DNA from 2 places in the Pseudarthrobacter sp. AB1 genome. Region 1 is predicted to be linked to the other one. Evidence: riboswitches for the same ligand, from Rfam matches in the RefSeq annotation. Region 1 holds a riboswitch; the other holds the start of a gene.
What was found. Region 1 has a riboswitch for cyclic di-AMP ahead of DAD99_RS18630 (M23 family metallopeptidase). Riboswitches for the same ligand answer to the same signal wherever they lie in the genome.
Positions count from the first base shown of each region.

Region 2: another riboswitch for cyclic di-AMP. It lies ahead of DAD99_RS05625 (NlpC/P60 family protein); the one in region 1 lies ahead of DAD99_RS18630 (M23 family metallopeptidase).

Region 1 covers NZ_PZKO01000067.1:97,651-101,744, forward strand. Annotated here, with positions in the region: gene DAD99_RS18620 (TlpA disulfide reductase family protein) at 1-351, shown strand, start outside; gene DAD99_RS18625 (hypothetical protein) at 696-1,034, opposite strand; gene DAD99_RS18630 (M23 family metallopeptidase) at 1,257-2,033, opposite strand; cyclic di-AMP (ydaO/yuaA leader) riboswitch at 2,039-2,241, opposite strand; gene DAD99_RS18635 (four-helix bundle copper-binding protein) at 3,140-3,553, shown strand.
Region 2 covers NZ_PZKO01000018.1:87,311-91,404, forward strand. Annotated here, with positions in the region: gene DAD99_RS05605 (hydrogenase maturation protease) at 1-278, shown strand, start outside; partial or broken gene DAD99_RS05610 (hypothetical protein) at 358-564, shown strand; partial or broken gene DAD99_RS05615 (four-helix bundle copper-binding protein) at 1,195-1,401, opposite strand; gene DAD99_RS22255 (heavy-metal-associated domain-containing protein) at 1,595-1,891, opposite strand; cyclic di-AMP (ydaO/yuaA leader) riboswitch at 1,976-2,171, shown strand; gene DAD99_RS05625 (NlpC/P60 family protein) at 2,175-2,915, shown strand; gene DAD99_RS05630 (hypothetical protein) at 3,253-3,918, shown strand; partial or broken gene DAD99_RS05635 (ATP-binding cassette domain-containing protein) at 4,033-4,094, shown strand, end outside.

The sequences.
Region 1 (4,094 bases):
ATCGTCCTGAACTTCTGGTACGCCGCGTGTGCGCCGTGCAGGCTCGAAGCTCCACGGCTGGAGGCGCTATCGAGGGAGTTCAAAACACAAGGCGTCTCTTTCTTCGGCGTGAACATCCGTGATGAGGAACCTACCGCCGCCGCATTCGAACGGACCTTCGGCGTCACCTACCCCAGCATGCACGACAAAGACGGGGGCATCCTGCTGGCCATGTCCCAGTACGTTCCACCCCAGGCTGTCCCTTCCACACTCGTTCTGGACAGAGAAGGCAGAGTCGCGGCGCGGATCCTGGGCCTGGCCGACCAGAGCATCCTCAAATCCCTCATTACAGGAGCCGTGGCACCGGGTTAGCGGTCAGCGACCGGAAACCAAGTGGACCCAGGCGGCAGGGCCTTCCGGACATGCGTCGGAAGTCCAGAGCGTCTCCGTGGCTGGTCTAGCAAAGGTCCTTCAGGAGAGGAATAGGAAGATGAGCCCTATAGGAGGAGACAGGTACCGGGTGTGGACCGGGGCACACCCGGAGCAACCGTTTGACTAAAAAATCCACGCGACGGCTCCCAGGGACAATAGGGCGGCGGACATCGCCACTCAATGTCCCCCGGCCGGGGCTATGTCCGCCATAGCCTTCACGGCCAGGTGATCAGCGGGAACCACCGAGGACCTGGACGACTTAGCCTGCCGCGGGAGCCGCGGCCTCAGTCCCGTCCGGGGCTTTCGCCGCCCCGTCCGGTTCCGTTGGTCGCCTCGGGTCTGTTGATCCCATGCTGGCTGGGGGCGTTGTCGTCCGTCCCTGCCGAAACGGGTTCGCTTCCTTGCTCAAACTGCGCCCGGTATCGCACGCGCCGGATTCGCCTGGTCATGGAAACCATGAGCAGGACAACTGCGATGACCATGAACGCCGTCATCGCGAAACCCAGGAATCCGGGAGTTACCTGATCCGCATCCAGCCCTGGCCTCAGCCCTTCGTTCCCGGGACCCGGGGCCGGCGTCGTGGCCAGGGCGTACAGGCCTGCGGCTGCCATCGGGATTTGCACTGTATAGTCCTTTGTCCGGCTCGATATGTGGGCGCCCGCAGACGGCCTTCCTGCGTTATCCGCCCGGGTCTGGAACCCTGACTGGCAGTGAGCGCAGGTCCATCAGGAAAGTCAAAAACAGGGTGCAGGACGCACCCGCAACTGTACCGCTTCATCGCGCGGCTGCCGCCTTCACGCGCAAGCAGTCAGCGCAGCCATCTAAAAGGCTGCGGGCCGGGCCTCTTAGATGAAGGCAGCCGGGTCGACGGTCTGGCCGTTGACCATGACCTCGAAGTGAAGGTGGCAGCCGGTGGAGGCACCGGTTGTGCCTACCCCTGCAATCTGCTGGCCCTGAACCACGGCCTGTCCGAGGGAGACACCGATGCTGGCCAGGTGGTTGTAAGTGGTCTTCAGCCCGTTGCCGTGATCAACGACGATCCGGTTGCCGCCACCGTACGGGCTCCAGCCGGCCTCGGTGACAGTGCCGGAACCGGCGGCGAAGACCGCCGTCGAGCACGCCCCGGTCAGATCGATCCCGGTGTGCATTTCCCCCACGGCCCCGGTGATCGGGCTGATCCTGAAGCCGAAAGGGGAACTGACGTTAATCGACGCGAGCGGGGAACGCAACCCCGTGGATGGGGATGCCGGCACGGGCTCGGGGGCAGCCTCGGGTGCCTTAACCGCCCCCGCGGACTGCGCCGGGGCAACGGGCGCAGGCGCCGGCTGGGAGGTCACCTCCGGGCGGTCAAAGGTAAGAACAGTGTCAGCTGCTGCCGTAACCGCTGCTTCCGGAGCCGCGGCTGCCACGGCCGCCGGCCTGTCCTGGGCCGCAGCGCGGCTGCCGGAGTCAGCCTGCGCCGCGGACAGAGCAGTGAGGGCAATCATTCCTGTGACGGCTGCTGTTAGGCCGAACTGCTGGCCGCGTAGCCGGAACGTTGGTTCCTGGAAAAACGGACGGCGGCGTGGTGAGGCAGCGGCCGGAAGGGCACGGCGACGGCCGTGTTTTGGCTGGGCAGGCAAGATAGCGGTCCTCTCGGCGCCGGCGAAGTTAGCTGTCGGATTCGGACGAGTGGACTGTCCGGCTGCCCTGCAGGACGCGATCAGGACGCGCAGTCACAGGGTCGGCTTCACCCCAAGGTGCATCATTACGCACCAAAGTTGGGTCCTCCGCCCCCGCCTGAGAAAGATCAGGTTCACGGACCGCCGGCGGGGTTTGGCGAAGCGGTCACATCCATACCCGTTGGGGGTATGTGCTTATCCAACTTTAGCGAAGCGTCGGCTTAAGTTACAAATCCGTTATCAAAAGCGCTCTGGGCTTAAGGGGACAGGCATGGTGACTGGCGGGGCACCGGAAGGTTACGCTGGGCGGGACTTGCCTTCAGGAGAGACCAGATGGCCCTTCAACGTTCGACGCTTCCACTGCTGGTCCGCAGGCTTGCGGCGCCGCGGGCTGTCCTTTCCTGCCTCGTGGTCGTCCTCCTTTCGGCCGGGCCAGTTACCTTCTGCGATGGACAGGAACACGTGGTGGGCGTGTCAGACCCCAGGCCTGGCGCCGCCGCACAGCGCCAGCCCGAGACTGCGATCCCCGGGGGACAGGAGAACCCTCGGGGACGTTCGAACAGAGTGAGCCCAGTCGGAGCCCAATCCGCCTCCGACGTGCTCCGCGGGGGCCCGCGCAGAGGATGCCACGAGACCGGAGACACCCGGGCAGTCAGTCCACGGTCGTGGCCTGTTGCTGTGACCGACGCGGCGCAGCCAAGGTCAGGAACGCTCATACCGGATTCCGCTGGCCCGCGCGCCCGGCCCCCGGCATCCCACATCGCCAACAGGCCCCAAGCACCGCTGAGCTGGCAGGCGCTAACCCTAACTCAACTGTCTGTCAGTCGGACATAAAGCGCACGTTCTCCCCGTCCGGCCGCGCGAACGCCAGGCCATATGGCCGGCAAGTGGCACCCTTCGACCTGGCTGGCGTAGACACCGCGTGCGGGCCGCCCTTTGGGTCCTGCCTTCAGCCGATCAGAAGGAGGCCCGAGAAAGAACATCAGCCAAACAGCCGGCACATCAGAAAACATCAGCTGGTCTCCGCACCAGGTTCCTCCCGTTCAATATTGGAAAGAGAGAAAGAAATGACACACGGAAGCACCCACAAGATGCTCGATGCGTACCCGAAGGATCTCGGCGGCATCGATCAGCACATGCTCGCCGAATGCATTGCGGCGTGCTTTGACTGCTCACAGGCCTGTACCGCCTGCGCTGATGCCTGCCTCGGCGAAGACATGGTCGCCGAGTTGACCAAATGCATCCGCACCGATCTTGACTGTGCGGACATCTGCGCGGCCACTGCAAACGTCCTCTCCCGCCACACCGGCTATGACGCCAACGTCTCCCGCGCGGTGCTGCAGGCCTGCGCCACCATCTGCAAGGCCTGCGCCGAGGAATACGAACAACACGCAGGCATGCATGAACACTGCCGGCTCTGCGCCGAGGCCTGCCGCCGTTGCGAAAGGGCATGCAACGACCTTCTCGGCTCGCTCGGCTGACCCTGCCCCACGGCCCTACCCAACGGTGACCGGAGATCCAACGACATCCGGCACCCGAGGGAAGGCCTGCCCGGCGGCATCCCGGCCTTAAGGCAACCCCCAATGCGTCCCTGAGCTCTGCCGCCGGAGCATCCAAGGGGAGGAAAGTGCCAGTCGAATCGTTAATCCGTGTCGGGGGCGCGACCAGCGCCACGAATCGCTCGGCGACCGTGGCGCCATCTTCCGTCGAAAGGAATAAATGAAACCCAGGCAGCCCTCAGGCCCGCGTCAGGGGTCCATCCCTCCTGCCGGCGGCACCTTGGCCGGGATAGGTGCCGCGTCCGGGAGCCCGGTCGACGACCCGCAGCTGCGGCGAATGCTGGCCACCCACATGCATTGCGGTGAGCCTATGCGTCTGGTCCCGGCCGACAAAATGCCTGTACTTCTCTTCCCGGAGGCATCGGTCAGTCACCCCCCGGAGCCGTCCGGGGGCGTGCTGATGTACCGGTGCGCCTGTGGCTTCACCTTTGATCGAAGCCCAGACTGACGACCCGGGGTGGAC
Region 2 (4,094 bases), on a different contig from region 1:
TACACAACGAAGCCCCGGGCAGCCTCCGTGTGCTCCGGATCCGCAGTGAAGATCTCGACGCCGGCGCCACCCTGGACCCGCACGGCATGGATCCTGCCGCCGTCCTGGGCAAGCTCAGATCGCTGGGCGGCGAGGCCCCCGTGACCTATGTGGTGGGCTGCGTTCCGGCCGACGTCACCGACGGCATCGGGCTGACACCGCCCGTGTCCGCCGCCATCCCGGCGGCGATGGCCGCCGTCGTCGAACTCCTGAGTCAGTACACCTCCACGCAGACCTAAGGATGACCTATCACGTGCCGCGGAATACCCGGCCAGGAGGGCGCGCTGGGGATCCGGGCCCCGGCCGGGCCCGGACCATCGGGTCCTGCTGCCGGCGTCCCTCCTCCTTGGCGGCCCCTACATCATCCTCGTGGACAACCTGGCACCCACCGCCACTCCGGGTGAGATCCCGCTCGGTGTGCTGACAGCGCTGATCGGCGCGCCCGACGCTTCTATGTCTGTCAAGCGGGAAACGGGTACGGGCGCGGACCCAGTTGTTTTACTGGTGGTGGTGCGGTTTAGGTGACCGGCCAGCGTCCCCTCTCCCCCGTTGTTTTGGCTGCTGGCGAAGCTTGCGGAGCTTGCGGAGCTGTGGCCGACGGAGGAGGGTATTAGACGGGCCGGAGCGGACACGTACAATCCGGCAGGACAGCAGCCAAAACAGAAAAACGCTTCTACAGCCCCGAGCGAAGCGAGCCCCGTTTGAGCGTTTAAAACGGGTGAGACTGGCCCCTTGGGGCCGGCCTTAGTTTTCCCTCGGCAAAAGGAAAATCAGTGCTGCAGCGTCATCGCTGCAGAAACTTACAGGTCCAGCGGGGATTTCTCCCAGGAGATATCAACGATGGGGCGCCTGGCTGCGGCTCGCCCGCTCCGATAACAACGAGGCGGACGCGGCACGTCTGCACCAGGGAGGCCACGCGGGGCGGGCCCATCAGCACCTCACGGATTTCATCGCAGAGATCATTCACGAAGGCGCGGACGCAGAGACTTCCGTTTCGAAGCTGCCCCGGACGAGCTGGCGGCCTTCTGCCTTCATGCCCTGGGGGCTGCGGCAGGACTGGCTACACATGAAGCGGTACTGAGGCTGATCAGAGTTGCCTTGGACGCCCTGCAGGTGCCGGGCGCGCCGGCCTCTGCAGGGCAGGCGCCGGTCAGCCAGGAATGTGAGGAGTTCATTGCAGGCTTGCTCGCAGCGCCGGCACGCCTCGGCGCAGATCCGGCAGTGCTCGTGCATGCCTGCATGTTGTTCGCAGTCATCGCCGCAGGCCTCACAGACCCTGGCGCAGGCCTGGAGCACGGCGCGGGTGACGTTGGCGTCGTAGCCGGTGTGCCGGGAGAGGATGTTGCCCGTCGCTGAGCCGATGCCGTGCACCCGTTCCAGCGCCGAGCGCGATGCCGACCTCAGCGCCGGGGACGCGTTCGCCCCGTCAAAAGACGCCCCGCTCGCCTAACCGGTCTTCTGCCAAAGGCCTTGATGCCAATTGCTGTAAACCGTGTAGCCGGTTGAGGTCACGGCCCCACACACACAGCAAAGCTGCCGGCCATACCGTCGACAATCACCCGGGAACGGACACGAGGTCCGCAGAGGCGGACTCGACACCCTCAACGGCCGATACAGCCTTTTTAACGGTCTGGACGCAATGCCCGCCCGTCAGCCCTTCAACAGCAAACTCGACTGTGCTGCCACTGGATACCACTGCAGGTGCCGAAGAAGCTCCGGTTGAGCAGCAGCTGCACCCGGCAGTGGAAGAAACAAGGGGAAGCCCGGCTCTATATTTTGAGGAAGGATGGAGGGCGTACTGGGGGTGAACGGCCGTGCAAGCGGGTACGGCAACACCAGCCCGGACTTCCATGTCACACCGTTACCGTAATGTGACAAACAGTGCTGGTCTGAAGTACGGTCTAAGTCGTGCCGGTTTCTCCTTGAGGCGGCACTCCCGAACAGATTGCCTAACTCTGCCGCTGCCCGGGATCCGTTCGCTTTTCGTCCGGCAGAGACGGGGAACCCATTATTGGCCTGCTTCTGGCAGGTCTTGGGGTGAAGCCGTGCCTGGTGCACTTTTGCGCCTGACGCGGCCGGGTGCCTTCCACCCGAATCCGACAGCTAACCTCGCAGGCAGTGGGAGAGGCCCTTACATGCCCATGCGCAAAACTCACGGCCGCCGCCGCGCGGTCCCCCAGACCAGCACTCTTGCCGCACTGACCAAATCCGTTACCACGAATGCCAGCGGCGCAGGCCGCCAGGCTGCCGTCTTCGCAGCGGCTTCCAGTCTCGTGCTGACCAGTGGTATTGCTGCCGCCCAGGCAGCGGACGCCCCCGCCCAGCGCGAAGCTGAACCGGCCGCCAACCTCGAGGTCGCTAGCCAGGTACAGGCCCCGCTGACCGCCGATGCCACCATCCAGATTTCCTTCGAGCGCCCGGTCGTGGAAACCATGCCCGCTCCTGTAGTGGAAGCCCCGAAGCCTGTCGTGGAAACCGCGAAGGCCGCGGTACCCGCCTCGGCCAAAGTCACCGTCACCCCGCCTGCGCCCGCTCCGGCTCCCGCCCCCGCAGCCGGTGGCATTAACTCCATCATGGTGTCCTCCGCCTACGCTCAGATCGGCATGTTCCAGGACTGCACGCGGCTGGTCGAAAATGCCCTCAATGCCGCTGGCATCCCCGTTGGGGACCTGGGCCCGATGCAGTTCATGGACTACGGCACCGTGGTCACCGACCCCCAGCCCGGTGACATGGTCATGCAGCCCGGCCACGTAGGAATTTACGTCGGCAACGGCCAGGTCCTCAGCTCAGGCCTGAACGGGAAGAACGAAACCGCCGTGCACCCGCTGACCTGGATGACGTCCAAGGGTGCCGTCACCTTCGTCCGCGCAGGCTAACAAATCACTAAAGGCCGGTGATTCAATGCCTTGGGGGCACTGAATTACCGACCTTTAGTATGCTCCTCCAACCATGCGCCTGACTCCTTCCTCGGGTCACCCGAAGGCAACATATAGCGGTGCTATAACACCGCCGTTTATGCCGCGAACCACAATTCTGAGGCGCATCCCATCTCTGCAGAGTGTCGGGCCAAGCCGTCCCAGTTCCAAGGAAACGAGACATGACGCTCGATTCTGCCCTGCTGAGCAGCACGCGCAGCGCCACACCGCACCAGCTTCCGGTATCGGCGCTACGGCTGCCTGCTCTCGCACTCCTGAAAAGAAAGACTCACCAGACATGACCGTTCAGAACGACCTCAGCCGCGAAGACGTTGCCTCCTATGAGGCAGAGCTCGCGAAACGGACTCCCTCGCTTTACTCGCGCTACATCGGCGCGATGCTCTACTTCATGGGCGCGGCCCTTATCGCCGGCGCCGTCGTACACTATCCGGTCAACCCGGGCCTGTACACGATCATCTGCATCGTCGGTGCGGTCGTGTTCCTCCTCGGCACCATCGTCAACGAGTTCGTGCTCGTCGATGAGCGCCCTCTGCTAGGCCGGGCCATCTCGCTCGTCGCGTTCTCGCTCCTGCTCTCCTTCGGCGTCGGCCTGGTCGGCGGCGGCATCCAGCACTTCGAACAGTTCCCCGAGCGCAGCGCCTGGATGACTCCGATCGGCCTGCTGATGTCCTACGTCGCGTTCATCGCCAAGGACGCCAAGGGCGGCCTGCGCCACCTGGTCAGCCCGTTTGCCGCAGGTGTCGTGTTGGTCGCCGCGCTGACGTGGTTCGGCATGTCCGCCCTCGCAAGCACCCTCGACTCCGGGAGCCACAGCCACGACTCCACGCCGGCACCGTCGCAGGCACCCGCCGAGGCTCCGACCAGCGAAGACCCCACCCTCGTCGAGCCGACGGACGCCCCCGCAGTCCCCGCACCCGACACCCACACGTCGCACAGCCACTAACCCGAAGCCCGAGATGCTCAACCGGTGCTCCTATTCCGGGTAAGGGTCTGCCCCGGCAGCGTGCGGGAGGGCCGGTTCGGGACAGGATCTGGGAAAGTGCTCGAGCTCAACGGAGTGGGCTTCGGATACGGCCGGACGGACTGGGTCTTCCGGGATGTCAGCGTCCGTGTCCTGCC